DNA from 3 places in the Paraburkholderia sp. FT54 genome. Region 3 is predicted to be linked to each of the others. Evidence: predicted binding sites of a transcription regulator. Region 3 holds the regulator's gene; each other region holds the start of a gene.
What was found. The regulator HrcA, encoded in region 3, represses chaperone genes, less so after heat shock. The targets are predictions, from matches to a motif close to TTAGCACTCNNNNNNNNNGAGTGCTAA.

Region 1 (10,363 bases), 220 kb from region 3:
CGCGTCGCGGCATTCTGCGGCGGCACGAACACGCCGATGATCTGCGACGGCGACACGGGTTATGGCGGATTACTGAACGTCGCGCATACCGTCCGAGGTTATGAGCAAGCGGGAGCGGCAGGCATTCAACTCGAGGATCAGGAATTCCCGAAGAAATGTGGCCATACACCGGGGCGGCGGGTGATCCCGGTCGAGGATATGGTGCGCAAAATCAAGGTTGCCGTGGAAAACCGCAGCGATCGCGATTTCCAGGTCGTCGCACGCACCGATGCACGTACATCCCTCGGCCTCGATGAAGCGCTGCGTCGTGGCGAGGCGTATGCGAAGGCTGGTGCGGATGTGCTGTTCATCGAATCGCCGGAAAGTATCGAGGAACTCGAAACGATCGGGCGAACCTTCAATGTTCCGTTGCTGGTGAACGTCGTCGAAGGTGGACGGACGCCGCAGCTTGCGCCCCATGAGTTGCAGAAGCTCGGTTTCTCTCTCGCGATCTATCCGGCTTCAGGCTTTTTAGCCGTCGCGAAGGCGCTCAAGGAGATGTACGGGCAGATTCTGGCGCACAGGAGCACGGAAGCCGCCGCCGACGCGATGTATCCGTTCTCCGAGATGTGCGAGTTGATGGGTTTCCCCGAAGTGTGGGCGTTCGATCGCGCACACGCAGACTAAGACCTCGAGCAGGGCATCCCTCTCGTTGCGCCGCCCAGCGCCAGCATAGACTTTGACTTTGCGGTCGCCGCCATTTTTTGCGGCGCGCCGCATAAGAGACTTCAGCGGCCAATGAATTGTGGGACTGAGTGTCAAGCCGAACGGCCGTTGCGATCCGGAAGCTGTCGGTGATTTGTGCGGGCCTGAACGGCGGTTGAGGGTCGTCTTCTATGAGCAGTGAGTTGTCAAGTGCTGGTCAGCTTTGTGTTGATGTTCAGATCATAAGGGGCTCCTCGAGTATGGGCTGGCACGATCCATATTCGTAATGTCGGGTTAGAGCCGTCTCCTGCGCACGTGAGATCCAACGTCTCACCAACTTCTATCCGCCGGTGTTGTACCGGCCACATCCCTTATGCGCGTTGCGCCGGACAGTGCGATCCGGGAGATGCGCCCCATCTAAGGATCAGTTGCGTTGAGCAACCCGCCGACCCTACGGGCACATCACACTCTAACCTTCAGAACGTCGAGCTATCTGGGCGTGGTTTCATGCCGGCTTGAACTGGGCGCCGTCGGGAATGATTCCGTCTTTCAGGAAACGCCACAATGCAATCGCGAGGCGCCGGGCGACCGCAACGATCGCGATGCGACGCGCGCGGCGATTCGGGCCGGTGCCTCGCGTGCGCTCGTCGAACCACCGCGCCAGCGCACTGTCGGGCTGGTATCGCAGCCAGCACCAGGCCATCTCGACAAGCTGGCTTCGTACGCGTCGGTTTCCCTGTTTGCTGATGCCTTGATCGACACGGCTTTGACCGCTGTCGTATGGCTGCGGCACGAGTCCCACGCATGCACCAAGCTGGCGACGGTTGTTGAACTGGCGCCAAAACAGTTCAAGCACGAGGCGTGTTGCTCCAATGTTGCCGACACCCTTGAGCCGACTGAGGTAAGTGATCCGCTCACGCACGGGGGCAGGCAGACGTTCCTGGAGCGTGCGCTCAATCGCAGCGAGTTGCTGTTCCGCGAGCTCGAGGCGCGCGCATTCGCGCACTAGCCGTTCGCGCAACTCGTCCGGCAGTGGTGTGCCGTCGTAACAGGCGAGCTCACCGCGTCTAAGTAGTCCGGCGAACGAGCGGTGGTTGACGTTATCCCAGCAACCGAGCGTGACGAGCAGTTTGCGCATGCGGTTGCGGTGTTGCAACACTTCTTTCTGCAACTGTCCGCGATCGCGAATCAGATGACGCGAGGCTTCATCCTGGACAGAGGGCACACGCACCACGCGCATGCGGTCGCGCTCGCCATGAAGCCATGCCCGCAGGTTGGTGACGAGTCTAATGACATCTAGCCGGTCCGTCTTTGCGCGCCGTTTGTGGCGCTCCACAGGAATGCTCGCGGCATCGACCATATAACAATCGATGCCGCGAGAGCACAGCGCGCGATGGATCCAGAATCCGTCCTGCCCGGCTTCATAGCTGACGACTACGCGTACCTGCGAGGGCAGCGACCACTTATGCTTTTGCTGCGCGATCAGATCGAGAACGGCCTGGAGTCGCACGTTTGGCTGCGGTGCGCTGACCGTGTGGACCGCCGGCTGCTCTCTAAGTCCGTCGTGAAGCGCGACCTTCCACTTGGCGGCGGACAGTTCGAGCGACACGGCGAGAATAGCTTCGCCAGCGTCGGATCCAGTAACGTGATTTTTGTCCATAATGCCCTCCATTGAGCAAGCCTTGACCCGTCAATCTTACGACTCGGGCCTTGGCGACTCTCACGCTACATAGGATCTACGGAAGTTCGGCTGTCATCCCAAAGCGCTCGCCCTCGCGCAGACCTTTTACTTCCTTAGCCGGCTATGAGCTGTCGTTCGCTGGCACCAACCTTTTGACATCCGACAGGCCGCTCGGCCTCTAAAAGCGGACGCCCACGCGCTCCGCGACGACTGCCTAATCGTTTTATTTAAAACGGCAAGCCTGCGCGTTGACGCAGCGCATTTGCAACGACAACGAATGGGAGAGTCGGTTGCCGACAGATCCGATCGTACAGACGGGTCATGTTGCTCACCCCAGTGGCCGGTAGGCATGCCAATTTCTGCGTCATCGGTTCGATTGTCGGCGCGGCAGTCGGGGCCCTGATGCTAGTCCGCAAGCCAATGGGCGTAAGCCCGGATGTCGATCATCGGCACCGTGCCGATCTCTTGCAACTTCGCGATGAGCTCCAGCAGGAAGGCTGTTGCAGGCTTGCTCTGCGGTGAAATTGTCACTGTTCCTTGATCGTCACAGCTGAACAGGCCGTGAGACGCCACACAACCGATATTCAACCGATTGTTCACATTCGCCGGCTGAACCTGAAGCGCCTCGACCAGTGGTTGACCCAAGGGCGGCTTCCAGTCGCTTTCAAACGTCAGTAGACCGCCGATAACATGGTGGAGCGGTTTGGCGGCCGCGACGCCTTTGAGCCAGGGAACGGGCATGCTCGTGCGCTCCAGGCGCCGAACGCTCTCTATCTTTTCCTGAGCGTATTTCACCTGCCCGGCGTTGATCGATTGCTTTGCTTCGAAAACGGCATATACGCTTTCGGCCGGGATAACCAGTTGGTCGTTGTGTTCGAAGATCAACGGCGTGTACTGCCGGTCAAAAATGACAATGTCCATTTGCTGGCTGAACCCGTCCTTGCTATCGACGACATGCGCCGTTGCCGCCTGATACCGACGCGGCAGATACGTTTCGAGCAGATCCAGCCATGCTTTTTCGCTTGCGTCACCCTTCGTTCCGGGATGACCGAAAGACTGCCGCGACACGGCAAGGCTTTGCTGCACCTTATCGTGCAGACCTGACAGCAGCGTTTGAAGGGACCATTCACTCATCGAACCAAGTTCTCCCAAGATCCCTGCAGGGACGTCGCGGCTGCCTTGCTGATCACCTGCTTTTCAGCTGCGGTCAGATCATCTGAAATGCTGTTGTTCATGTTGGCTGGATCGACGATCTGCGCCGTTGGCAGATAGTCTCGAAAATGCTCCAAGCACTTCGCAACGCGGCGAGAGAGGGGCGCCAAGAATTCAAACTGCAACGCCTTGATGACGGCGAGTTCGACATAAAACGAGGGAAAGTCCAGGCCTTTCTGATTGCGCCACAGTTTGATGATCCGGGTTTCCTGTTGCCTCCCCGCCGCAGTGACATGCGCAATGTGCGTGTCGATGTTAGTCTTCTTCCATGTGTCTTTGCGCCGGACATAGAGGCTATGATCGCTCGTCAGGTAGTTTTGCCGTTTCGCGGGCACCAGATCAACGTCGAAGCCATTGACCCTCATGTTGATGGACACGTTTTGCCGCTTCGGCGCGTATCCCTGTTCCTTGAGACGCGCAAAAAGCTTTTCGTAGACCTCCTTCAGGGTCTCAGGTGTCTGATCTGACAACGATATGAAAAGGTCGATGTCGGTTCCCGATGCATTGGCCGTGCCCTTGGAAAACGAGCCGCTCGGCCGGACGTCGAGGAGATATCGGTTTGCCCACTCATTAAGGAGCGGTTGGATCGTCGCTTGGACATTCCACAGAGGCGAAAATATGCTCTTGTCGACGGCTTCCCGGTTGAGGATAGTCGTTAGATAGGCGTCTGCGTCGATGCTCATAGGCTCGGTCCGGTTGCTCTCGATGTTTAAGCAGCTATCGAGATCGTATGGAGAAACCGTTCCACTTTCAACTTTTCGAGGATTTGAGCGTATCCGCGTCGCAGCGGACCGGACTCTATTCGCTTGCGCCTGCAGGGCAGCGCGGCGTTCCGGCCGTCCGGTGACTATCCCTTTCTTCAACCCGCTTTGGGCGGCTGCCATCCCAAAACAGGTCCGACATGCACCGAAATGCCGTAGGCAAATGAATCCTGCTTATAAGGAGCCCCACAATAGAGGATGGCCACGCATTCTTCAGCGAGCATTTTGTAAATACCATTTTCAGTTCCGCAGCTGTATAGCAACGCCACACTGAAAAGTTTCTCGCCGTGGGAAGCATCGACGGTCATATAGAGTGCCTCATCGTCAGGCTCGTTGACTTTCACATTCCAGCCAGCATCGCGTAAAGGACGAACCAAATCAGTCATACATTGCCGGGAAAGGAGCCCCTGACGGAGCAGGACGCCATTGTCTGCCGGCAATGGTGGAACTAGGCGCCCATATTTTCGAAAATGATCCTGTTCGGCGAGCTTCAGCTTCATCTGAACATCGCCCCGAAGCAGCGCCTGTTGCCATAGCAAGGTGCTGTCGTCATTCATGTCCGGGAGAAAAAACGAGACGCTATGAGAGGCGTCGTACCAAGATTCGATGGCTGCAAGTGTCGCAAGCGCGACCACCATCCGAGCGAAATTCGCCGGTTGCTGCCATGACGCCGCGGTGCCGTGCGCAAACATGTGCCGATTCAGCCAGGTCACCCCTCTGTATTCGTCGGTATTGCAAAAAAAATGATTCTTGAGCCACCTCCGAAATGTCTCAAAGGCGAAAACACGCTCGTCCTGCCCGAATAGATAGTCACAAGTCTTATATTCTGGCGGCACCCACATGCGGTCAAAATGGAGCTGTGCAGCAGTTTCGATCGCGCGGTTCACTGCATGATCAATCTTGTCCGGGGCGGTAGCTTTAGTCTCGAGATCAGAGACAATTCTTGTCAGACTGCCTTCGATCGCCGGTATCAACGCTCCGACACTGGTAGCCCAATAGCCGCTATATGCGCCTAGATAAGCTTCCCGCGCCAACGGCACGATCTCTTTAAGGCTGCGAGCAAGAGGCAAGATCTGTTCGATGCAAATCGCTTGGAAGGCCAATGTATAAAGCGTTGACGTGTGGTATTTGAAAAGATCGAGCGCCCGCTCTCTCGTCACATGTCTGACGGAGGCAAGCAGCTTAGATATTTCACCCATTGGTAGCCATAGCGGCATAAACCACTCGACCTTGTCCCAAAGAGCGGCTTGATCGTCGTGTTGTGTTCGCCTTATTAGAGACGGTTTCATAAAGACTGTTGAGCTCGCTGAAGGGTGTTCCAACAGATCAAGCAACAGCCGAGTTTGAGGAACGCTTCATGGATGTCAGCGCGACGTTCGAAGCGAATACGTAGACGACGGAAATGATGCAGCCAGGCATGTGTACGCTCGACAACCCAACGGACTTTGCCAAGGCCACTGCCGTGCGGGTGGCCACGCCGCGCGATGCTAGTGGGAATACTGCGCTCATGGAGAGCGCGTCGGTATTTGTCGTGGTCGTAACCTCGGTCAGCGTAGACACGGCCAGGACGGCTCAGCGGCCGCCCGCGCCTGCCGGCGATCGGTACGATGGCCTCAATCAACGGCACGAGTTGGGTGACATCGTTACGATTGGCGCCAGTCAGGATTGCCGCGATGGGCGTTCCGTTGGCATCGGTGGCGAGGTGGTGCCTGGATCCGGGTCGCGCTCGATCGGTGGGGTTCGGACCAGTTTTTCGCCCGCCCCAACCGCGCGAATCGACGACGAATCCACGACCACGCGCGAGAAGTCGATCTTGTCCATCGCTCGCAACCTCGCCAGAAGCACTGCGTGCAATCGATCCCATATGCCGGCTTGTTGCCAATCGCGTAGCCTTCGCCAGCAACTGACGCCGGAGCCGCATCCCATTTCTGCTGGCAAATCTCGCCACCGGATACCGGTCTTTAGCACGAACAGGATACCGGTCAGCGCAGCCCGATCCGGAACTGGCTTGCGGCCCGGATACTTGAAGCGGCGTGGCTTCGCTGGTGGTAGCAGTGGCTCGATCAGTGTCCACAGTTCGTCGTCGATGATTGGTTTGCCCATCTCCTCGATCCTGTTACCACAACGATCGAGGTTAACAGGTTGCGTTACGGGTTAACAGCCCCTACGAAGCCTTTTTGAAACCGTTTCTTAGCCAGTTCTCGTCGCCGGAAACCGGAATGGTGGGGAAGCATGCTTTGCCACCTTCGACGGTCAGGACAATGCACGGCGTCGGATGGAAGACCCCGACATCTGCAAGCTTCGCGACCGGATTGATGAGCCTCTTGTCGCTAGCCCATCTTTCAATGAGTTTTGGCGTCAAAGCGTTCAGCGACGACCCATTCCGCGCGCGTCGCCAAATTCCATTGAATTTGTCCTCGATATTGGAGAAAGACATTCAATCCGTCCAAAGTGCAATCGTAGTTAATTTTGTTCAGCAATTTACCACCGGTTTCTGGGCTCGGCTGCCGCTGAGCATGCGACTAAACGAACGTTCGCTCCACCTTGACAAGGCACGATACGTCGCCCTGAGTCGATCGGCTGCATCACGCCCTGGGGCACTCAGCCAAGCTTTCTGATGTATGACCTTGAAAGCCCTCGGAATGCGGTCGGTAGGCAGCCCTTCTACTCCACGGCCAGTTACTCGTTTTTCCGTCCGTCCTGATCGCTCGAGCGTATGGTCCGCTAAGACGCAGTAGCATGACGCCATGCCGACTAATCGATACCGCTATGCCCCTGCCGATTGTGTACAAAGTTAAGCTACCTCGCGCCGCGTTGCTGAGCATGCCCAAACAACGCAGTTCTGCATTGTTGCGCGTCGGCTTGTTCATGAACGAACTGAACTGGCTAGTGAGATTGCTGCTTATAGCGCGCATACCTAACGGCGTGAGCGAGCCAGAGCATCGGGCCACTATTTCCTTGGCATTGCTGATCATCAAATTGCTGGCGGGCAAAATGCACGAAGGCTGGGGAAAACTCCGCAATGGCATCAACGACCTTGTTTATGCATCGCTGTCTGCTGAGGGGCGTGATATACAGCGCCAACTCGCGACGCGCCTCGCCAAGGGTTCGATCATTCAAGGTCTCCGAAACTGCCACGCGTTTCACTACTCAGCTGAACTCTCAGTTTCTGATCTTGAAATCTTGCCGTTGAGTGATGACGAACTGGTGGTCTACATGAGTGAAAGCCACGGCCATAACCTATTCCATCTGTCTGAACTTGCAGCAATAGCGAGTTTGCACGGCTTGGCGGGGAAGAGTGATGCCAGTGCATCGTTCGAGACCGTTATGGAGGAGGTCGTGAAGGTGGCGGGCTTGTACAGCGACTACCTTTACGCCGTCGTTATCGCGTTGCTCGGTGATGAATTGATCGAGCAACTGAATCCAGAGCGAATTTACGAGGGAAGCGACAGAGTGGCGGCCTCAGGCCGCATCATGTTTTTCGAACTTCCCGAGAATGAATGACAAATGTAATTGATCGTTGGGGTTTACCCCTGACCGCAAGTCAATCGCTGCGTTTTTGTGGCGCGACGTCGGAAAAAACCACTAGGTGTCTAGCGGCGTGCGCAAGCCTGCAGCGCGACGGTCGAATTATAAGCCATTGTTTTTATGGAAAATTAATTTTCGCGGCGGTGTTGGGCGCATGTCGCGGGTTCAGACTTAAGCGAACAAAGTTCAAAGTTAGGTGAATCTCGACACGAATCTCGACCCAACAACACTATCCCTTCTTGAATTTGTCACCACCCGTCCATATAATTAGCACTCGCTGCACGAGAGTGCTAACAACATCGCCGGTTGGCTCAGCCAGCCGGGTTTTCTCAGCGTTCTTCAGTCTCAATCAAGAGAGGAGTATGTATGAACCTTCGTCCTTTGCATGATCGCGTGATCGTCAAACGTCTGGATCAAGAAACCAAGACCGCGTCGGGCATCGTGATCCCCGAAGCCGCAGCAGAAAAGCCGGATCAAGGCGAAATTCTGGCAGTCGGTCCGGGCAAGCGTGACGACAAGGGCGCCCAAATCGCGCTCGACGTGAAGGTTGGTGACCGCGTCCTGTTCGGCAAGTACGCAGGCCAGACCGTTAAGGTCGACGGCAGCGAACTGCTCGTGATGCGCGAAGAAGACATCATGGCCGTGGTGCAAAAGTAAGCGGCAAGTCGCTACTTTTCCCGGTCATATCTTAAAGAATTCAAGGAGTTAGAAGATGGCAGCTAAAGACGTCGTATTCGGTGATTCCGCCCGTGCCAAGATGGTTGAAGGCGTGAACATCCTCGCGAACGCTGTGAAGGTCACGCTGGGCCCGAAGGGTCGCAACGTTGTCCTGGAACGCAGCTTCGGCGGCCCGACGGTCACGAAGGACGGTGTGTCGGTCGCGAAAGAGATTGAACTGAAAGACAAGCTCCAGAACATGGGCGCGCAAATGGTCAAGGAAGTCGCTTCCAAGACCAGCGACAACGCAGGTGACGGCACCACGACCGCAACGGTCCTGGCTCAGTCGATCGTCCGCGAAGGCATGAAGTACGTTGCATCGGGCATGAACCCGATGGACCTGAAGCGCGGCATCGACAAGGCTGTGTTCGCAGCAATCGAAGAACTGCGCAAGATCAGCAAGCCGTGCACGACCAACAAGGAAATCGCACAAGTCGGCGCGATTTCGGCAAACAGCGACTCGTCGATCGGCGATCGTATCGCTGAAGCCATGGACAAGGTCGGCAAGGAAGGCGTCATCACCGTTGAAGACGGCAAGTCGCTGCAAGACGAGCTGGACGTGGTCGAAGGTATGCAATTCGACCGCGGCTACCTGTCGCCGTACTTCATCAACAACCCGGACAAGCAAGTTGCCGTGCTCGACAACCCGTTCGTGCTGCTGCACGACAAGAAGGTGTCGAACATCCGTGATCTGCTGCCGGTCCTGGAACAAGTGGCCAAGGCTGGCCGTCCGCTGCTGATCATCGCAGAAGACGTCGAAGGCGAAGCGCTGGCTACGCTGGTGGTGAACAACATCCGCGGCATCCTGAAGACGGTTGCTGTCAAGGCTCCGGGCTTCGGCGATCGTCGTAAGGCCATGCTGGAAGACATCGCGATCCTGACCGGCGGTCAAGTGATTGCTGAAGAAACCGGCCTGACGCTCGAAAAGGCAACGCTGGCTGAATTGGGTCAAGCCAAGCGTATCGAAGTGGGCAAGGAAAACACGACGATCATCGACGGCGCTGGCGAAGGTGCGAACATCGAAGCACGTGTGAAGCAAGTTCGCACGCAAATCGAAGAAGCAACGTCGGACTACGACCGTGAAAAGCTGCAAGAACGCGTTGCCAAGCTGGCAGGCGGCGTTGCAGTGATCAAGGTCGGCGCTGCGACCGAAGTTGAAATGAAGGAAAAGAAGGCACGTGTCGAAGACGCACTGCACGCAACGCGCGCAGCTGTGGAAGAAGGCATCGTGGCTGGCGGCGGCGTCGCGCTGATCCGCGCACGTACGGCAATCGCCGGCCTGAAGGGCGCTAACGCCGATCAGGACGCAGGTATCAAGATCGTGCTGCGCGCAATGGAAGAGCCGCTGCGCCAGATCGTCACGAACGGTGGCGAAGAAGCCAGCGTCGTGGTGGCAGCTGTTGCTGCTGGCAAGGGCAACTACGGCTACAACGCAGCAACCGGCGAGTACGTCGACCTGGTTGACGCAGGTGTCGTGGATCCGACGAAGGTGACGCGCACGGCGCTGCAAAACGCAGCTTCGGTCGCTGGCCTGCTGTTGACCACCGACGCAGCTGTTTGCGAACTGCCGAAGGAAGATGCTCCGATGGGCGGCGGCGGAATGCCGGGCGGCATGGGCGGCATGGGCATGGACATGTAAGTTCAATTGGGCCTCGTTACGAGGTCCAGTTGGAAGCACATGGGGAGGTGCGCCGCGAGGCGTGCTTTCCGAAAGAAAAAACCCGCAGCAATTGAACTGCACCCCAAAAGTTGGACACCGATCCAACCTTTTGGGGTGTTT
Region 2 (10,363 bases), 200 kb from region 3:
TGCCGCTTTTCCGTTTACCGGCGCGCCACCGGCACATGATGTCTTAGCGTGTTTTCTGCACGCCTGCTTCCGACGGCCGGCGTGACTCCAGCCACATCACGTTGATGATACCGAAGGCCAACGCCGCGCCGATTCCGAGAATCCAACTGAAATACCACATCGCAAACTCCTGTTGAGCGTATTGCCGGTCAATACATCGTATGGTGATTTTCTTGAAGCGCTGCGGCGGTCACCTTGCCGCGCATCACGCGATACACCCAGCTGGTGTAGATCAGGACGATCGGCAGAAACACGATCACGGCGATCAGCATGATCTGCAGCGTCATGCGGCTCGAAGTCGAATCCCATACGGTGAGGCTGCTGCGGCCGTCCAGCGAGGAGGGCATGATGAATGGGAACATCGAGAAGCCCGCCGTCAGGATCACGCCGATGATCATCAGCGAGGTCGACAGAAAGGCGCTCTTTTCGAAGCGTGAGCGCGCAAGCAACGTGGCCAGTACGCCGCCGACGAGACCCGCCACCGGCGCGCTCGCCATCCACGGATAGTTGGCGTAGTTGGTGAGCCACAGTCCGGGTGCGCCGATCACGTTCTTCATCAACGGATTGGCGACCGTGTCGAGCGGCGGGGCGTCGATCACCTGGTAGCCGCCGATCATCGTTGCGATCAGCGCGCCGGCAATCAGGAACAACACCACGGTCGCCAATGAGGCAATTCGCAGCGCCAGCGAAGCTCGCACGGCGACGATGTCGTCCGCTTTCATCTTGACGAAGGCTGCGCCGTGCGCGGCCAGCATCGAAACGCTGACGAGGCCGCACAACACCGCGAAGGGGTTGAGCAATTCGAAGAAGCCGCCGTGGTAAGTGACGCGCAGGTCGGTATCGAACGAGAACGGCACGCCTTGCAGCAGGTTGCCGAACGCGACGCCGAACACCAGTGCCGGCACGAAGCCGCCGACGAATAGCGCCCAGTCCCACGCCGTGCGCCAGCGCGGGTCTTCACGTTTGCCGCGATAGTCGAAGCCAACCGGCCGGAAGAACAGCGCGAACAGCACCAGCAGCATGGCGAAATAGAAGCCGGAGAACGACGCCGCGTACACCAGCGGCCACGCGGCGAACATCGCGCCGCCCGCCGTGATGAGCCAGACCTGATTTCCTTCCCACGTCGCGCCTACCGTGTTCACGACGATGCGACGCTCGGCGTCGGTTTTGCCGATGAACGGCAGCAGAATCGCCGCGCCCATGTCGAAGCCGTCAGTGAGCGCGAAGCCGATCAGCAGCACGCCGATCAGTGCCCACCAGATCAGTTTGAGGGTTGCGTAATCCATGATGATCTTTTCCCTTTGAAGCTCAGTGGCGGCGAATCATGCGGCCGTGTTGGTCGGCAGCGGCTGATTCAGCGGCTGTTGTTCGTGGTGATAGCGGCCCGTGTGCAGTGACGAGGGTCCGAGCCGCGCATACTTGAACATCAGCATGATTTCGATGATGAACAACACCGTGTAGAACACCACGAAGCCCGCGATACTCAGATACAGGTCACTCGGCGTCAGGCTCGAGGCCGACAGGTTGGTCGGCAGAATGCCCGCAATCGTCCACGGCTGACGGCCCACTTCAGCGACGATCCAGCCGAACTCGGCTGCGAGCCAGGGCAGCGGAATCGCCCACACGGCCCAGCGCAAAAACCAGCGGCGCTTCTCCAGCAACAGGGAGCGCTGCGCGCAGAACCAGAACGCCAGCACGAAGGTGGCGAGGAACAATATGCCGAGGCCCACCATCAAGCGGAATGAGAAGAACACAGGTGCTACAGGTGGGATCGTTTTCTTCGCGGCCTGGGCGATCTGATCCGGTGTGGCGTCGGTGACGTTCGCGGTGAACTGCTTGAGCATCAGGCCGTAGCCGAGATCCTGTTTGTGCGCGTCGAAGGCGGCTTTGGCTTCGTCGGTGATGTCGCCTTGTTTCAGCTTCTGCAGCGCGGCGTAGGCGAGCATGCCGTTCTTGATGCGCACTTCGTTGCGCGCCATCAGGTCCTTCAGGCCGACCACGGGTTCATCGAGCGAACGTGTGGCGATCAGGCCGAGCGCATACGGAATCTTGATGGCGTAATCGGTGCGCTCTTCCTTCTGATTCGGAATCCCGATGATCGTGAAAGGAGCCGGCGCGGGCGCGGTTTCCCATTCGGATTCGATCGCGGCCAGCTTGACCTGTTGGACTTCGCCGGTGCGGTAGCCGGATTCGTCGCCGAGCACGATCACGCACAACGTGGAGGCCAAACCGAAACCGGCGGCAATCGCGAACGAGCGCAACGCAAATTCAGTGTCGCGGCGCTTCAGCAGATACCACGACGACACGCCGAGCACGAACATCGACGCTGTCACGTAGCCGGCCGACACGGTATGCACGAACTTCACTTGCGCAACCGGATTGAACAGCACGGAGAAGATGCTGTCGAGCTCCATGCGCATGGTCTGGTAGTTGAAGGTGGCGCCGACCGGATTGTTCATCCAGCCATTGGCCACCAGAATCCACAGCGCCGACAGGTTCGAGCCGAGTGCGACGAGGAACGTGACGAACACGTGCTGGACCTTCGAGAGCCGGTTCCAGCCGAAGAAGAACAGGCCGACGAAGGTCGACTCCAGGAAGAATGCCATCAACCCTTCGACGGCGAGCGGCACGCCGAAAATGTCGCCGACATAGTGCGAGTAGTACGACCAGTTGGTGCCGAACTGGAATTCGAGCGTGAGACCGGTGGTGACGCCCATCGCAAAGTTGATGCCGAACAGCTTGCCCCAGAACTGGGTCATGTCCTTATAGATCTGCTTGCCGGTCATCACGTAGACCGATTCCATGATGACGAGGAGCCACGACAGGCCCAGCGTGAGTGGGACGAACAGGAAGTGGTAAAGCGCGGTGATGGCGAACTGGAGGCGCGACAGTTCTACGACTTCGCTAACGGGCATGTTGATCACCTTGGGACGGATGCGAGGCAGGCACGGACAGCAGCGCCTGCGCGACTTGCTCAGGCGGGAGCGACATGTGCTCCGCCTGTGGATGATTGAAAAACGTGTACTTGAGCGCCATCAGCAGTACGAATTTGATGGCGAGGACGATGGTGATATCGCGCGCCAGCGTCGGACCGCGCACCCAGCCATGGAACCGTTTGCGCAGGTTCGGGCGACGGGTGGTGTTGCGATTGAGGGCTATGGTCATGATCGGTAGAAGGCAACTTCACACCGGTGAAACCGGCTGGCGCCAGGCCGCTTCCGCGGTTTGGCGAGTGCATCCCGATTCTAGGAGTAGAACCTCGCGCGCAACTGATCGGCGCTGCGGCATTGGGTCGCGAGACTTGCCCCGTTCAACCAGTATTGCTATCTGGTTTGCGATACGTCAAGAAACGCATGTTGCGCGCTTATGTTCTTGCGTCAATGTGAGCGTGCGCGAAAAACGCCGTGGCGTGGGCGAAAAAAAGCCCCGCCGTCTTGCGAGGGCGGGGCTTGGCGGCTGGCTACCGCGCGCCGGGTGAACCGGCATGCTGACGATCTTCAAGCTTTACGCGTATTCGGTGAGTGCACCGCGCATCTTTTTCATTGCGCTCACCTCGATCTGGCGAATACGTTCCGCGGACACGCCGAATTCGTCGGCGAGTTCGTGCAGCGTCGAGCCGCCCGAACCGTCGTCTTCCACCTTCAGCCAGCGCGCCTCGATGATGCGGCGGCTGCGGGCGTCCAGTGCGTCCAGCGCGCTCGCGATACCGTCGCTTTGCAGCTTGTCGCGTTGACGCGAAGCCAGCACGGCGGTCGGTTCGCTATGCGAGTCGGCCAGATAGGCGATCGGTGCGTACGACTCTTCGCCGTCTTCGACCTGGCCTTCCAGCGCGATGTCGCCGCCCGAGAGGCGCGTTTCCATTTCGGAAACTTCTTCGCGCTTCACATTCAGCTCTTTGGCGAGACCTTCGATCTCGTCCGGCGTGAACGCGCCCAGCCCTTGCTTGTGGCTGCGCAGGTTGAAGAACAGCTTGCGCTGCGCCTTGGTCGTGGCGACTTTCACCATCCGCCAGTTGCGCAGAATGTATTCGTGGATCTCAGCCTTGATCCAATGCATGGCGTACGACACGAGGCGCACGTTCTGCTCCGGATCGAAGCGCTTCACGGCCTTCATCAGGCCGATATTGCCTTCCTGGATCAGGTCGGCGTGCGGCAGTCCATAGCCCAGATAGTTGCGCGCGATCGATACGACCAGCCGCAAGTGCGACAGGACGAGACGGCGCGCGGACTCAAGGTTGTCCTGCTCGCGAAATTCGGTGGCGAACTGGCGTTCTTCCGCCGGCGTCAGCATCGGAATCCGATTTACGGCCTGGATGTAGGCGTCGATATTGCCCAGTTGACCGGGCAGCAGCGAGGAATGCGAGAGCGCCAGTGCACCTGCCGAAGCGGCCTTAGCCGACGACGGGCTCAAAGTACTCGGAAGGGTCATTGCATGGCTCACGTAGGAAACTCCTTTGGAATCAGACAAAAGCTTATTCAGGTAACGACTCCAGCGTTGGATGTTAGCACTCTGATTTGTCGAGTGCTAATACTTAGAGGATGTAGGGGCATCCAAGTTCCGCAAATTCCTATTGAAATTCACAATTCAATAGCCATGGTACGCTGATCCTGCCATCCTCGCATGAGGTGTAGAACTTACCTAGCAAGCCGCCTTTCCAGCTATAAATAATCTGTTTTTGCCGATTTTGAAGTGACTAATTGCGGAAAGTCGGGATTTTCATGCAACTCACTAAATTGCGTTTGTCTTTACAATACGCAAAACAGTTATGGATTGTTCAACGTTCGACGGAACTCGGGTGTTAGATGGACAACAAAAAGAATGCTTTGCGTGGTCTGGCTCTAAAAATCACGGCCGGAGCCGTGCTGGTGGGGACATCTGGATGGGCTTCGGCGGACCAGTTCGGCGTGCAGGTGGCCGGTGCCTTGGGTGATCACCACGTCAAGAAACTGGATCTCGGATTCGTGTGGGATCCGGATCTGACCTGGTGGCAGATCGGTGACTGGCATTTCGCGCTGATCGGCGAGGCGCATGTGGCCTGGTGGCACACCAACGAAGGTAATGTGCACGACAACATTGGAGAGGTCGGCTTGACGCCGATCATCCGCTTCATCAAGGGATCGGGCTCGATCCGCCCCTATGCCGAAGTGGGCGCGGGCATCCGGCTGCTGTCCAGTCCACGGATTTCTTCGACCTTCACCCTGGGCACTGCGTTCCAGTTCGCCGACATGGCCGGCACGGGCATGCAGTTCGGCAGCCACCAGCAGTACCAGGCGGGCTATCGCTTCCAGCATGTTTCCAACGGCGGTATCAATGAGCCGAATCCTGGTATAAATTTCCACCAGCTATATCTGCAATATAACTTCTGACAACCGTGGCCACGTCTGGCTCACCGGTGCAAGGGGCTGAGCGATGGCGGCAAAGATAATCGAAGCGGTTCGTGAGCTTGAGCGAGAGCGTTTTCGTGCGATGGTCGACGGCGACGGGCAATCGCTCGACACGCTGCTCGCGGACAACGTGAGCTACGTTCACACGAACGGCAAGCGGGAAACGAAACGGCAGTTCATCGACGGGATTACCGCGGGGCGCCGCCGCTATCGGCAGATCGAGATCCAGTCGCAAGAGGTGCTGCCGGTCGGGCGTGAGACCTGCGTGGTGACCGGCCGGGCGCTGATCGAGATGGAAGCCAATAACGGGGCGCTGCTGTTTCCGATCGCCTACACGGCGATCCATACGCAGGAAGACGGACGGTGGCGCCTGATTGCCTGGCAGGCCACGCGTTGCGCAATCGAGTGAGCCTTTTGAGCTCACTCAGTCCGGGTCGGCCGCGCCTTTTGAGCGGGCTGCTCCAGCTGACGCAAGCGAGCGGGTAGCGCGCTTGCGGGTAGGTTTGTTGCGTCTATCACCTCGCCCTGATTCTTACGCAGCCACGCTCTCCTGATCCACGCCGCTCCTCTCGCGACGATCCGTTGCGCCAGTTTCGGCCACTTCCGGCTCATGCGCCGCGACGCCTTGTAGCTCCCTGTTCTTCGCCAGCATCACCGCATCGCCTGCATACGGATGCCGCGGATGCACCGGCAACTGATTACAGCGCTCTACGACGCGCCGGACTGCCCCGATATCCGCGAAATCGAGCCCCGTATCGACGCCTTGCGCGTCCAGATTCATCGCGAGTGCGACGAGATCGACGTTGCCGGTGCGCTCGCCGTTGCCGAACAGACAGCCCTCGACACGGTCCGCGCCAGCCAGCAGCGCCAGTTCCGCGGCGGCCACTGCCGTGCCGCGATCGTTATGCGGATGCACCGACAGCACGATGCTGTCGCGATAGCCGAGATTGCGGTCCATCCATTCGATCTGGTCGGCGAATACGTTCGGTGTCGCCGCCTCCACGCTCGCGGGCAGGTTGACGATCATCTTGTGATCGCGCGTGGGCCGCCACGTCTGCGCCACCGCATCGCACACCTCGCGTGAAAACGGCAGTTCGGCCGCATTGAAAGTTTCGGGCGAGTACTGGAAGGTCCAGTGCGTGCCGGGTCGCGCCTGCGCATGCTCCTTGATAATCTGCGTGCCTTCCACGGCCAGCGCTTTGATCCCGGCTTTCGACTGGTTGAAGACGATCTGCCGAAACGACGGGCAGATCGCGTTGTACAAATGCACGATGGCGCGCGGCGCGCCTTCCAGCGCTTCAAACGCGCGCGCGATCTGTTCAGCTCTTGACGGCATGAACACCTCGATGGTCACGTCGTTGGGAATGCGGTTTTCCTCGATCAGCTTGCGGACGAAATCGAAATCCGTTTGCGACGCCGACGGATAGCCGACCTCGATCTCCTTGAAACCGATCGCGACCAGCATCTCGAAGAATTCGAGCTTTTGCGCGGCGTTCATCGGCTCGATCAGCGCCTGATTGCCGTCGCGCAGATCGGTGCTCATCCAGACCGGCGCGTGGTTGATCGTGCGGCTCGGCCATTTGCGGCCGGTCAGACGCACGGTGGGAAAGGGGCGATATTTTTCAGCGGGATTCTGCAACATGGTGAGCCTCGTTCGTTGAGTCGTCTGCGAAAGGGTGTGGCGTCGAGCGGTTGGCGGACTGCCACGGGGTGCACGGTCCGCCAGCCGGTAGCTAGCGGCAACAACGAACGGGCGCGAATGAACGGCGTCATCGTGACGGCGAAAACGGACGTGGATAAGGCCCATGCGGCGTGCATTTGATCCTCGCGCTTCGTCCGCGCGGTAAACGGACGAATGCAAACGACTACAGGTTGTGAAGAACTACGCTTTGGGGATGAAACGGGAACAGCGGAACTGCTTGAGGGACCGCGCTTTGAGCAACTTGATGGACAACCTGAGCTGCCACCGCGCGGCGCTACGCCTGACTTACGCTAGGCGTAGCGATAGTGGCCGCGCGAGGCGGCCGGAGGTAATTCGGAGGGTGTTCGGAAGGGAACGCATGGGTCTAATGTATGACGGCGCGTTGCGGCGTGTCAACCCGCGCGGGTCGCAGCGGGCGACGGCAAGCGTGCCGCAGCGCTGACGCCGCGACCGTTACGCCGGCATTCTTGCGACGTCCGCGATCAGCTCGACCTGCCGTTCGATCGCGCTCGGCACAGGCGCTTCGCCGCGCAATACGGCGCTGATCCAGGCGGCTGTCGTCGGTGCGTCTTTAGCCTCTGGCAAGTCCACTTCCGGCGCATCGGGCGACGAGCGTTCATGCGGCACGCGCGTTTCGCAGACGCCGTCGTGCAGCCAGTCGACCTGCACCTGACGCCGTGTATCGGCCACCGCTTCGCCCTCGGTGCCGCGCGCAAGCAACGCGCCGCCGACGGCCGCGTCCGGATGTGTGTTGAACAGTTGCGTGAGGCTGTCGCGATACGGCGGGTGCGTGTAGTTCACGAGGCGCAAACCTGGGGGCGCGAACGGCTGCAGAATTTTCACCAGTGTGTGCGTCGAATTGCGCACGCCCATGCGCCGGCGCAGCGCGAGCAGGCGCGCGAGCTTCGGCGCGAGCACGTCGATCGGCGCAAACGCAAGACGGCGCTCGGCGAGACCGTCTTCGATATCGGCGTGCGATCGCGCGTGCGGAATCTGCAGATGCGTGAAGATCTCCGCGCTCGTCACGCGGCCCGGATCTTCGGTGACGCCGTGCACCAATACCGGCACGCCCTCGCGCGCCAGCAGCAGGGCGAGCAGCGGCACCAGATTCGGCTGCTTGCGCGCGCCGTTGTAGCTGGGTATCGACACGGGCCGGAACGCGCCGTGCGGCAGATGAACCGGCTCGAACGACGCATGGGCTCCCGCCAGCATCGCGGCGAGTTCGTCGGCGGTTTCGCCCTTCACGCGGTACGCGAGCAGCACCGCGCCGAGTTCGAGTTCGGCCACGCGGCCGTCGAGCATCGCGGTATAGAGCGCGCGCGTATCGTCGGCGGTCAGCGCGCGGGCGCCATTCGGGCCGCGGCCGATTTCCTTGATGAAGCGGGCGCAGGGGAAGGGATTGGCGGTGTCGGCGGAGTCGGTCATCGGGCGCAGTGGGACGTGTTGGCGCGCCGCCTCGAAGCGGTCGGGCACGGTATTCAAGGGACGCTATTGAGTGTGAGTATCGCATCTATGGCGATCCCGCGAGACACCGCCCCCGCGCCGCCGGCCGCGCCGGTCCGTGCGCGGTCCACGCTGAACTGGCGCGCGCGCCGCTTTGTCGCGCGTTACACTCGATGTTTTATTGTCGCGCTGGCGGCACACATCAAGGAACGGAGAACGGGATGAGTTACGTATTTGCACCCGCACCGGTGGTCGCGGTGCCGGTCGTGGGGTCCAACGAGCAGTTCGCGGTGCGTCGCATCTACTGTGTGGGCCGCAACTACGAGGCGCACGCGCGCGAGATGGGGCACGATCCCGACCGCGAGCCGCCGTTCTTCTTTACCAAGCCGGCCGATGCCGTGCTGTACGTCGCGCCCGGCGCCACCGGCGAGTTTCCGTATCCGTCGCAGTCGAAAAACGTCCATTTCGAAATGGAAATGGTGGCGGCGATCGGCAAGGGCGGCAAGAACATTCCAGCCGAAAGCGCGCTTGGCCACGTCTACGGGTATGCGCTCGGTCTCGACATGACGCGCCGCGATCTGCAGGCCGAAGCGAAGAAGCTGGGCCGTCCCTGGGATACCGCGAAGGGCTTCGATCACTCGGCGCCGCTCGGTCCTATTCATCCGGCGGCGACGGTCGGCCATGTCGACAAAGGCACGATCTGGTTGTCGGTGAACGGCGAGGAGAAGCAAAGCTCGGACGTGTCGCAGTTGATCTGGTCGGTGGCCGAGACGATCGCTTATCTGTCGACGCTGTTCGAACTGCAACCTGGCGATCTGATCTTCACCGGCACGCCGGAAGGCGTCGGCGCGGTGGTGCAGGGCGATCTGATGAAGGGTGGCGTGGACGGGCTCGGCGAGTTCAGCGTGCGCGTCGTCTGACGGCGGCCGGTTGGGGGAGACAGACAACATGAAGCTCTACAGCTATTTCCGTAGTTCGGCGTCCTATCGCGTGCGTATCGCGCTGAATTTGAAGAATCTGCCGTACGACTACGTGCCGGTGCACCTCGTGCGCGACGGCGGCGAGCAGTTGAAGCCCGAGTACCGCAAGGTGAATGCAGACGGGATCGTGCCGACCTTCGTCGACGGCAATGAGGTGATGCCGCAGTCGCTCGCGATCATCGAGTATCTGGAAGAAATGCATCCCGAGCCGCCGCTTTTGCCCAAGGCGCCGGTCGATCGCGCGTACGTGCGGGCGCTGGCGCTGCAGGTGGCGTGCGAGATTCATCCGCTGAACAATCTGCGTGTGCTGAAGTATCTGAAGCACACGTTGGGCGTCGACGACTATGCCAAGGACGCTTGGTACCGGCACTGGGTGGAAGCCGGTTTCGCGACGTTCGAAACGCATCTGGCGGCCGATTCGCGCACTGGCAAGCTGTGTTTCGGCGATACGCCGACCATTGCCGACACCTGTCTGATTCCACAGGTGTTCAACGCGCAGCGCTTCAAGGTCGACACAGCGAAGTTTCCGACCATTCAGCGCATCTACGATCACGCGATGCAACTCGACGCGTTTGCGCGCGCGGCGCCGGGCGCGCAGCCGGACGCAGAGTAATCTTTCCTGGTCCGGCTGGCGGGATGAACAAAGGGCACTCCGAGGCTATTCAGGGAAAAAACTCTACTATTACGATGTGACTGAGTTGCAGAAGGGCTTGCGAAATATTATATGCAACATTTTTATCTAATATCTCCATGGCTCCATTTCGAACGTAACTGGCTCTAGGGAACTACGAACTCGGGAGCTTCGCTCCCGATAC
Region 3 (10,363 bases):
CCATGTTCGGATCGACGCCCGCGTGGCCGTACTGATCGTACGCGGCACGCTTTTGCGAGTCCGAGAGCATTTCATAGGCTTCCTTCACCTCCTTGAAATGCCCTTCCGCATCCTTGTTGCCCGGATTGCGGTCGGGGTGGTGCTTCATCGCCAGCTTGCGATAAGCCTTCTTGATTTCGTCGTCGCTCGCGTTCTTTGCGACGCCCAGAACCTCGTAGTAATCCCGTTTCGCCATATCGGTTCAACGCCACTCGCGCAATGCGCACGGTGGCTCCTCTTGAATGCTGGAGTCTCACGACTCGTCCGGCCGCCGTTTCACGCCGCTTCAACGCGGCTCAAAACAACGCCCTCCATAAAACAAATGTGCCCGGAGAGCCTAAAAGGCTCGCCAGGCGTGATAACCGCTCTTGCACGTTTGCGCGTCCGACTAGCGCAGCTCTGGTGCAGCCGGGCCGCACACAAGGCTGTGTGCGGCTTTACGGTCGAAAGGCGACCTGGCTTTAGTCTTTCTTGACTTCCTTGAACTCGGCGTCGACCACGTCGTCCTGCTGCTGGCTCGCGCCACCAGCCGTTGCACCCGCGCCTGCCGCGCCCGCTGCCGCGGCTTCGGCACCTTGCGCAGCCTGCATGTCGGCGTACATCTTCTCGCCCATCTTCTGCGAGGCGGTGGCCACCACTTCGATCTTGGCTTCGATCGCGGCCTTGTCGCTCGAACCGCTCTTCAGCGTTTCTTCGAGGTCCTTCAGCGCGGTTTCGATCGCTTCCTTCTCGCTGGCTTCCAGCTTGTCGCCGTATTCCGTGAGCGCCTTCTTCGTGCTGTGGACCAGCGCGTCGCCCTGGTTGCGGGCATCGGCCAGTTCACGCAGCTTGTGATCTTCTTCCGCGTTCGCTTCGGCGTCCTTCACCATTTTCTCGATTTCGGCTTCGGACAGCCCCGAGTTCGCCTTGATCGTGATGCGGTTTTCCTTGCCGGTCGCCTTGTCTTTCGCGCCGACGTGCAGAATGCCGTTCGCGTCGATGTCGAAGCTCACCTCGATCTGCGGCGTGCCGCGCGGTGCCGGCGGAATGCCTTCCAGGTTGAACTCGCCCAGCAGCTTGTTGCCGGCCGCCATTTCGCGCTCGCCCTGGAACACCTTGATCGTCACGGCGCCCTGATTGTCGTCAGCCGTCGAGTAGACCTGTGCGTGCTTGGTCGGGATCGTGGTGTTCTTGTTGATCATCTTCGTCATCACGCCGCCGAGCGTTTCGATGCCGAGCGACAGCGGGGTCACGTCGAGCAGCAGAACGTCCTTGCGGTCGCCCGACAGAACCTGGCCTTGAATCGCGGCGCCCACGGCCACGGCTTCGTCCGGGTTCACGTCACGGCGCGGATCCTTGCCGAAGAACTCCTTGACCTTTTCCTGCACCTTCGGCATGCGGGTCATACCGCCGACCAGAATCACGTCGTCGATTTCGCCGACCTTCACGCCCGCGTCCTTGATCGCCACGCGGCACGGTTCGATCGTGCGTTCGATCAGCTCTTCAACCAGCGCTTCCAGCTTGGCGCGCGTGATTTTCAGGTTCAAGTGCTTCGGACCCGACGCGTCGGCCGTGATGTACGGCAGGTTGATTTCGGTTTGCTGGCTCGACGACAGTTCGATCTTCGCCTTTTCAGCCGATTCCTTCAGGCGTTGCAGCGCGAGCACGTCTTTCGACAGATCGACGCCCTGTTCCTTCTTGAACTCGCCGATGATGTAATCGATGATGCGCTGGTCGAAGTCTTCACCGCCCAGGAACGTATCACCGTTCGTGGACAGCACTTCGAATTGCATTTCACCGTCGACATCGGCGATTTCGATGATCGACACGTCGAACGTACCGCCGCCCAGGTCATACACCGCGATCTTGCGGTCGCCCTTTTCGGCCTTGTCCAGACCGAATGCCAGAGCGGCTGCGGTCGGCTCGTTGATGATGCGCTTCACTTCCAGACCGGCGATGCGGCCTGCGTCTTTGGTCGCCTGGCGCTGGCTGTCGTTGAAGTACGCGGGAACCGTGATCACGGCTTCCGTGACCGGCTCGCCGAGGTAATCTTCAGCGGTCTTCTTCATCTTGCGCAGCACTTCCGCGGAGATTTGCGGCGGCGCGAGCTTCTGATCGCGCACTTCGACCCATGCGTCGCCGTTATCGGCTTTCATGATCTTGTACGGCATCAGGGCGATGTCCTTCTGCACTTCTTTTTCTTCGAAGCGGCGGCCGATCAGGCGCTTGACTGCGTACAGCGTGTTCTTCGGGTTCGTGACCGACTGACGCTTCGCGGGCGCGCCGACGAGAATCTCGCCGTCTTCCATGTACGCGATGATCGACGGCGTGGTGCGCGCGCCTTCCGAATTCTCGATCACCTTGACCGAATTGCCTTCCATGATCGCCACGCACGAGTTGGTCGTGCCGAGGTCGATGCCGATGATTTTGCCCATTTTTACTAATCTCCTAACTTTGATCGCTGCGGGAAGCGCCCTGTTTGCCCTGCTGGCGGTAAGGCGATCCGCTCTCAATTCCTACCTGCACTCAACATAAGTGCGTCCGCATCGTTTTCAAGACCTTTTTTGCGATGCGGTCTTTAATTTTTTTCAATCGAGCGAACTTTTGCCCAAATTTGTTCCACTAGCCTGCGCGTCGCTCGCGGTGTCAGCCGCGTTCGCCGCATTGCCCGTCGGGATCTTCTCCCGTGCGGTTGCGACCGCGGCCCGGAACTGCCCGAGGCCGTGTCAGCCGATTGCCCGGCCGAGCCGGTTGCCGCGGTAAAAGAAGAACCATGCGGGCACGCCGTGCAGCATGAAGCGCCCGCCCAGTTCGCGATACTCGGGTGGCGTCGACGGGAAGGTTGGCCATGGCACGGCCTGCCCAATGAAACGGCTTACCGAGCCTCGGCGCTTACTTCGGAGCAGCGACGGTCACGAGTGCCGGACGCAACACGCGATCGGCGATCACGAAGCCCTTTTGCAGCACGGCGACCACGGTGTTCGGCTCCTGCTCGGCCGGCACCATGGAAATGGCCTGATGGCGGTGCGGGTCGAACTTCTCGCCAATCGGATTCAGGGCGACGACGCGGCCCTTTTCCAGCGCGCCGGTGAGCTGGCGCAGCGTGAGCTCGACGCCTTCGCGCACCTTCTGCAGATCGTCGGACGAGTGGGCGACGGCGGCCTCGAGGCTGTCGATCACCGGCAGCAGATGCTCGGCGAAGCTCTCGATCGCAAACTTGTGCGCCTTGGCGACGTCTTCCTGAGCGCGACGGCGAACGTTTTCGGTTTCAGCCTTGGCCCGCAGGAAGCTTTCCTGCAACTCGGCGATCTTCGCCTGAGCTTCAGCCAATGCCGCTTGCTCTGCGCTCGCCGGCGAGTCGGTCGCGGCATTTGCGGCCGCTTCCTGCTGAGGTGCCGCGGCCTCGGCGGCCTGGCGCTCGGTTTCGTCGGCGGGCGTGGGATTCTGGCTCGTCGGGTTCTCTTGCGTGTTTTCCATGTCGCTGAAAGTCGTTAAAAGGTAAAAGCCAAACGGTGGCGGCAGCGCATCAAACCTGGCGCGGTTTGTGCGTTGCAAAATCGCGACAGACAACTTCGCGAATCACCGCAAATCAGAACGGCAGATGAGGCCGGAAACAACCATTTCAAGCGGTTCTTCCCGATCTTTTCCCACCACGGACGCGCGGCGGCAATGCCCGGTTACAACCATTTTTGCTGCGCAATCAGATTGAGATTGAGTGCTGCAGACAAGTGGCCTATGCTCCACTTAAATATCGGAAAAGACGCGTTAACCCTAATCTGACGCAATCCTTTCCGACACATTGCAATTTCCAACCGATTCGCCCGTCTTTATCCTGAACCATCCGAGGGGAGTACCGTGAAACTGACCTTTGCAATCTCGGTGGTCGCATTGGTTCTGATTGCGGGCACCACGACCATCTGCATGTCCGGGGCTGTCAACGACCACACTACCGAATACGGTGGCGTGCACGCGACCATGGAACAGCTGTTCAACCCCCACCTGAAAGTTTGTCGATAGTGCGCCTGTCGCGTTTCGTCGGTCGGCCGTGCAACGCGGCCGCCGGTTCGCGATACGTCTTGCGCCGCTCCTGTTCGACCTGCCGCTTCACCCTGCTCTCTTCAGTTTCCGCGTAAAGCGTCTGCGCGACGCTCGCCGGGCCGCGCACGTCGCACACGCCGAGCACTTCCACCTGCCACACAATCCGCTCGATCTCGATTTCGACCAGGTCGCCGACCCGCACGTCTTTCGCCGGCTTGACGCTAGCGCCGCCAATCCGCACATGGGCTTTTTCGACGGCGTCCGCGGCAAGCGAACGCGTCTTGAAGAAGCGCGCCGCCCAAAGCCATTTGTCGATGCGCAGCTTCGCGCCCGCTTCGGTTGAAATCCTGTAATTCATGAGCCCGCTCAAGCTCCTGTTGTGTGCGGCACGGGCAGCGTCTGCACCGGCCAGCCCTGCAGATTCTGCGCGACGATTTCGCCCAGCGCGGCAATCCACGCCTGCGAGGCGTTCACGCACGGAATCCGATGGAAATCCTTGCCGCCTGCGTGGAGGAATTCGTCACGCACTTCCATGCCAATTTCCTCAATGGTTTCAAGGCAATCGGCGGTGAAGCCCGGACAGAACACGTCGGCGCGCCGCACGCCCGCCGCGCCCAGTTCTTTCAACGTAGGCGCCGTGTACGGCTGCAGCCACTCCGCCTTGCCGAAACGTGACTGGAACGTGATGCGGCATTCCACCTGCGTCAGTTCGAGCGCCTGCATCAGCGCCGCGCCGGTTTGCTGGCATTGCTCGTGGTACGGGTCGCCGAGGTCCAGCGTGCGCTTGGGCACGCCGTGAAAACTCAGCACCAGCTTGTCGCCTGCGGCAAAGTCCGGCCGGCCGTGCTGATGCCAATAGTGATGAACCTGCGCGGCGAGCGCCGCAATGTAGGCAGGATGGTCGGCGTACTGGCGCACCGTGCGGATTTCCGGCTGATTGCGCATGCGCTTGAGGGCCGAAAAGGCGTCGTCGAACGCGGTGGCGGTGGTCGACGACGAATACTGCGGATACATAGGCATCAGCAACACGCGCTCGGCGCCCGCCAGCTTGAGCTGGTTCAGCATGGCCGGAATGCCCGGCGTGCCATAGCGCATTGCGTAATCGACGAGCACCGTGTAGTCGTTCAATTGCAGCAGATGGCGCAAGCCTTCCACCTGCTTCTCCGTATGGACGCGCAGCGGCGAGCCTTCGGGCATCCACACCGCGGCGTACTTCTTGGCCGAGGCGACGCCCCGGAACGGCAATATCAGCACGCGCAGGATGATCTGCCAGAGCAGCGCGGGAATTTCGACCACGCGCGGATCGGAAAGAAACTGCGCCAGATAGCGGCGGACCGCACGCGGCGTCGGCGCGTCGGGTGTGCCGAGATTGATCAGCAGCACGGCGACACGGTGTGACGTGGCGTTTTGTGAAGGCCGCTCGAGGTCGAAGCGCATAGGCAGCAGAAGTAACCGGGTTGGCGGAGAGTCGATTCAGGTGGGAATCATTATAGCGGCGACGTTCATGCACCGGTCCGCCGGACACCCCTGGCCATTCGGCCAATTGGCAAGCCGCGCGCGGTCGCGCATTATTTGCGGCAGGAGCGCACGCAAGCGCTGCCAGGAATCGACGCTTGCTTATTGCTGGCTGAGCGTCAGGGAAAGCAGCCGCGCGGTGATGTCCACAATCGGAATCACGCGGTTGTAGGCCATGCGGGTCGGTCCGATCACGCCCAGCGTGCCGACGATCTTGCCGTTCACCTCGTACGGCGCGGTGACCACGCTCATTTCCTCGATCGGTACGAGATTCGACTCGCCGCCAATGAAAATCTGCACGCCCGCCGCGTGACTCGACACGTCGAGCAATTGAAGGAGACTGGTCTTTTGGTCGAACACATCGAACAGCTTGCGCAAGCGCGCCATGTCCGACGAAAGGTCGGCGACTTCGAGCAGGTTGCGCTCGCCGGAAATCAGCACGGTTTCGCCCGTGTCGGATTCGTCCGTGCTGGCCGTGACGGCGGCGTGCATCAGCGTGGTCATGTCGCCGCGCAGTTCGTCGATTTCTTCGCGCAGGCGGCGGCGCACGTCGTCGAACGAAAGACCCGCGAAGTGCGCGTTGATGTAGTTGGACGCTTCGACCAGCTGCGACGGCGAGAAATCGCGCTGGGTCGCCATGATGCGGTTCTGCACGTCGCCCTCCGGCGTGACGATGATCAGCAGAATGCGCTTGTCGGACAAACGCATGAACTCGATCTGCTTGAACACGTGGCTGCGCCGCGGCGTGAGCACCACGCCGGCGAACTGCGACAAATTGGAGAGCACGCTGGCCGCCGCGGCAACAATTTTCTGCGGCTCGCCCGCCTGCAGCGTAGTCTTGACGGTGCGCGTCACCGCTTCTTCGTCAGCGGCGGACTCCACCGTCAGCATGGTGTCCACGAACAGGCGGTAGCCGCGCGGCGTGGGAATGCGGCCCGCCGAAGTATGCGGGCTGATCACGAGCCCCAGGTCCTCGAGGTCGGACATCACGTTGCGGATCGTTGCGGGACTCAGTTCGAGGCCCGAATAGCGCGACAACGTGCGCGAGCCGACCGGCTGACCTTCGGCGATGTAGCGCTCGATCAGCGTTTTGAGGAGGGTTTGTGCGCGAGGATCTAGCATGACGGCAAATTTTAGCTCAATGGCACGACTACCGCGAGCGCTAGGGGCGCCCATCCCGGACGAACGCGCCGCCGTTTGGCCTGCTGGCGCGTTGCCTTCGGTCCGGCACACTAGCCGGCGTTCCGCCCGGCGCGTCACCGGCCGCCTTCTGGGCGGCCCGGCTGCCGGCACCCCGCCGCACTTTAACCGGCGCACATGTCATCAAGGCTTCACCATTCTATCGATAATCGCAAGATGCGCTCACAGCCCGCGCGCGCCGGCCCGCCACCGGGTCTGTCTACGGTTCTTTTCAGGCCCTACCTATGGTGTAATGCCGGCATGCAAGTGACCAGCCAGTTCAAGACCGTCGCGCTCGTCGGGCGCAACAATACGCCGGGCATCGCCGAGCCGTTGACCGCGCTCGCCTCGTGCATCGCGAAGCGCGGCTTCGAGGTCGTGTTCGAAGCCGACACCGCCGCCGAGATCGGTGTGACCGACTATCCTGCGCTGCGTCCCGCCGAGATCGGCGCGCGCGCCGACGTTGCGGTCGTGCTGGGCGGCGACGGCACCATGCTCGGCATCGGCCGCCAGCTCGCGCCGTACCGCACGCCGCTGATCGGTATCAACCATGGGCGGCTCGGTTTCATTACCGACATTCCGATCTCCGACATGCGCGAAATCGTGCCGCAAATGCTATCCGGCAATTTCGAGCGCGAAGAACGCGTGCTGCTCGAAGCGCGCATCATGCGCGGCGGCAATCCGATCTATCACGCGCTGGCCTTCAACGACGTGGTGGTCAACCGCAGCGGCTTCTCGGGCATGGCGGAACTGCATGTCTCGGTGGACGGCCGCTTCATGTACAACCAGCGCTCGGACGGTCTGATCGTGGCTACGCCCACCGGCTCGACCGCTTACGCGCTGTCGTCGCAAGGGCCGATACTGCATCCGCAATTGCAGGGCATCGTGCTGGTGCCGATCGCGCCGCACGCGCTGTCGAACCGGCCGATCGTGCTGCCGGACGACTCGAAAGTGAGCATCCAGATCGTCTCGGGGCGCGAAGTGAACGTCAATTTCGACATGCAGTCGTTCACCTCGCTCGAACTGAGCGACACGATCGAAGTGCGCCGCTCGCGTCATACGGTGCCGATGCTGCATCCCGTCGGTTACAGCTACTTCGCCACGCTACGCAAAAAGCTGCACTGGAACGAATACCCGTCGCACGAAGAAGACCCCAAACCCTGAGCGGCACGAACACCGGAACGCGAACGCCGCCGCTGCCGAAACCCGAACATCAAGCTCACCAGACGACCTCCATGCTTCGCCACCTCTCGATACGCGACTTCGTCATCGTCGCCGCGCTCGATCTCGAATTCGACAGCGGCTTTACTGTTTTCTCCGGCGAAACCGGCGCCGGCAAGTCGATCCTGATCGATGCGCTGGCGCTAGCGCTCGGCGCCCGTGCCGATGCGAACGTCGTGCGCACCGGCGAAAGCCGCGCCGACATCACCGCGGAGTTCGAGACCCATGCGCAGGTCGAGCAATGGCTCGACGAGCAGGCGCTCGGCACGACCGGCGACGACGGCCATCACGAAGGCACGGTAATGCTGCGGCGAGTGGTGGACGCGAACGGCCGCTCGCGGGCCTTCATCAACGGCACCGCCGCGACGCTCGCGCAGTTGCGCGAGGTCGGCGAAATGCTGGTGGACATTCATGGTCAGCACGCGCACCAATTGCTGATGCGCCCCGACGCGCAACGCGAACTGTTCGACACTCACGCGGGCCTGTCGGACACTGCGGCAACCGTCACGCGGGCGTGGCGCGCGTGGCGCGAGAAGGTTCAGGCGGTCGAGCACGCGCAAACGCGTGACCGCGAGTTGCAACTGGAGCGCGAACGCCTCGCCTGGCAGCTCACTGAACTGGACAAGCTCGCGCCGCAGCCGGGCGAGTGGGAAGAGGTCAACGCCGAGCATCGGCGGCTGTCGCATTCGGCCAATCTGATCGACGGCGTGCAAGGCGCGCTCGGCGCACTGTCCGAATCGGACGAGGCGATGATCACGCATCTGTCCTCAATCGTCTCGAAGGTGCGCGATCTGGCGGAAATCGATCCGGCCTTGAACGACGTGCTGGCCGCGCTCGAGCCGGCCGAAATCCAGCTACAGGAAGCGGCTTATTCGCTGAGTCATTACGCGCAAAAGCTCGAACTCGATCCGGACCGGCTGGCGCAAGTCGAAAAGCGTCTCGACGCGTTGCATTCCGCCGCGCGCAAATTCCGTCTGCAGCCGGAAACGCTGCCTGAGGAACACGAGGCGCGTCGCGCGCAACTAGCCGCGCTCGACGCGGCCGCGGACCTCGACAGCCTGCACGCAGCCGAAGCCAAGGCCAAAGAAGTTTTCCTGACCGAAGCGAAGAAACTCTCGAAGGCGCGCGCCAAGGCCGGCAAGGCGCTGGCCGCGGCGGTCACCACGGGCATGCAGGAACTGTCGATGAAAGGCGGCAGCTTCGAAGTCGCGCTGGTGCCGCTGCCCGAAGGTGGCGCGCATGGGCTCGAACAGGTCGAGTTCCGCGTCGCCGGTCATGCCGGCGTGCCGCTGCGGCCGCTCGCGAAGGTCGCCTCCGGCGGTGAGCTGGCGCGGATCAGCCTCGCGCTCGCCGTGATCGCCAGCGCCGCCAGCCCCACCCCCACGCTGATCTTCGACGAAGTGGACACGGGCATTGGCGGCGGCGTCGCCGAAGTGGTCGGGCGGCTTTTGCATCAGCTTGGGCAACAGCGCCAGGTGCTATGCGTGACGCACTTGCCGCAAGTTGCCGCGCGCGGTGACCATCATTTCCAGGTGGCGAAGGCGGGCAACGGTCAAGGCGGCACGGTCAGCAGCGTGACCTCGCTCGACAAGGCGAGCCGCGTGGAAGAAGTCGCGCGGATGCTCGGCGGGTTGGAGATCACGCCGACCACGCGCAAGCATGCGAAGGAAATGCTGGCGGCGTAGTTGTTCGCTGGCTCGGGATGCCCTCGCCATCCGCGACTAGCGAGCGGAGCACTGGCGGCGACGGACGATGGCTCAGGGTGACTCGCCCGCCTGCAGAGTGAAGGCCGCGACCTCGCTGACGCCGGCGCTCAAAGCGCCGGCAGACAGACTCCGCGCGAGAAACCCTCGCGCGCATTTAACCAAACACGCGCTTCCACAGGCCCAGCACCGCCTCCCGCTCGGTGGCCACCAGCGCCGGCACGACCCGCGCCTTCTCCATCCCGTCCAGACGCAACTGGTGCTGCAACTTGCGGTACGTTCGATACGCCGCACCGACCGTCTCCGCTTCCGCCTCGCTCATCAGACCAAGCCGCGATACTTCCCGCAGCAACGCGATGTTGCCGGTATTGCGGATCAGCTCGGGATCGCTCGCCGCGTGCAACAGCACCCAGTACTGCACGGTGAACTCGATATCCACCATCCCGCCGCTGTCGTGCTTCAGGTCGAACAGCGCCGTATGGTTCGGATGCCCCGCTTCGACGCGCGCACGCATCTCGACGATCTCTTTCATCAGCGGCGCAGCTTCGCGCGGCGTGGTCAACACCTGTTCGCGGATGGCTTCGAACTTCGCGCCGATCTCGGCATCGCCCGCGCAGTAGCGCGCACGGCTGAGTGCCTGGTGCTCCCACACCCACGCCGTATTGGCCGCGTCGCCCTCGCGAAGCTGG

Region 1: the regulator HrcA is predicted to act here: its motif matches at 8,134-8,160, upstream of groES (co-chaperone GroES).
Region 2: the regulator HrcA is predicted to act here: its motif matches at 4,541-4,567, upstream of rpoH (RNA polymerase sigma factor RpoH).

The regions. Positions count from the first base shown of each region.
Region 1 covers NZ_CP134195.1:3,386,515-3,396,877, reverse strand. Annotated here, with positions in the region: gene RI103_RS15700 (isocitrate lyase/PEP mutase family protein) at 1-666, shown strand, start outside; gene RI103_RS15695 (IS110 family transposase) at 1,190-2,344, opposite strand; gene RI103_RS15690 (DUF6602 domain-containing protein) at 2,771-3,499, opposite strand; gene RI103_RS15685 (nucleotidyltransferase) at 3,496-4,260, opposite strand; gene RI103_RS15680 (hypothetical protein) at 4,437-5,627, opposite strand; one part of gene RI103_RS15675 (IS5 family transposase) at 5,624-6,093, opposite strand; one part of gene RI103_RS15675 (IS5 family transposase) at 6,093-6,441, opposite strand; gene RI103_RS15670 (hypothetical protein) at 6,503-6,775, opposite strand; gene RI103_RS15665 (hypothetical protein) at 7,108-7,842, shown strand; gene groES (co-chaperone GroES) at 8,233-8,523, shown strand; gene groL (chaperonin GroEL) at 8,579-10,222, shown strand.
Region 2 covers NZ_CP134195.1:3,805,721-3,816,083, reverse strand. Annotated here, with positions in the region: gene cydX (cytochrome bd-I oxidase subunit CydX) at 44-160, opposite strand; gene cydB (cytochrome d ubiquinol oxidase subunit II) at 189-1,325, opposite strand; gene RI103_RS17510 (cytochrome ubiquinol oxidase subunit I) at 1,362-2,954, opposite strand; gene cydP (cytochrome oxidase putative small subunit CydP) at 2,944-3,204, opposite strand; gene rpoH (RNA polymerase sigma factor RpoH) at 3,544-4,479, opposite strand; gene RI103_RS17495 (acyloxyacyl hydrolase) at 4,842-5,405, shown strand; gene RI103_RS17490 (nuclear transport factor 2 family protein) at 5,449-5,832, shown strand; partial or broken gene RI103_RS17485 (2-isopropylmalate synthase) at 6,025-7,065, opposite strand; gene ybiB (DNA-binding protein YbiB) at 7,579-8,550, opposite strand; gene RI103_RS17475 (fumarylacetoacetate hydrolase family protein) at 8,790-9,488, shown strand; gene maiA (maleylacetoacetate isomerase) at 9,517-10,161, shown strand.
Region 3 covers NZ_CP134195.1:3,604,944-3,615,306, forward strand. Annotated here, with positions in the region: gene dnaJ (molecular chaperone DnaJ) at 1-235, opposite strand, end outside; gene dnaK (molecular chaperone DnaK) at 501-2,453, opposite strand; partial or broken gene RI103_RS16620 (thioredoxin) at 2,607-2,840, opposite strand; gene grpE (nucleotide exchange factor GrpE) at 2,911-3,495, opposite strand; gene RI103_RS16630 (RNA-binding S4 domain-containing protein) at 4,007-4,414, opposite strand; gene hemH (ferrochelatase) at 4,423-5,493, opposite strand; gene hrcA (heat-inducible transcriptional repressor HrcA) at 5,674-6,693, opposite strand; gene RI103_RS16645 (NAD kinase) at 7,012-7,914, shown strand; gene recN (DNA repair protein RecN) at 7,986-9,656, shown strand; gene glnE (bifunctional [glutamate--ammonia ligase]-adenylyl-L-tyrosine phosphorylase/[glutamate--ammonia-ligase] adenylyltransferase) at 9,832-10,363, opposite strand, start outside.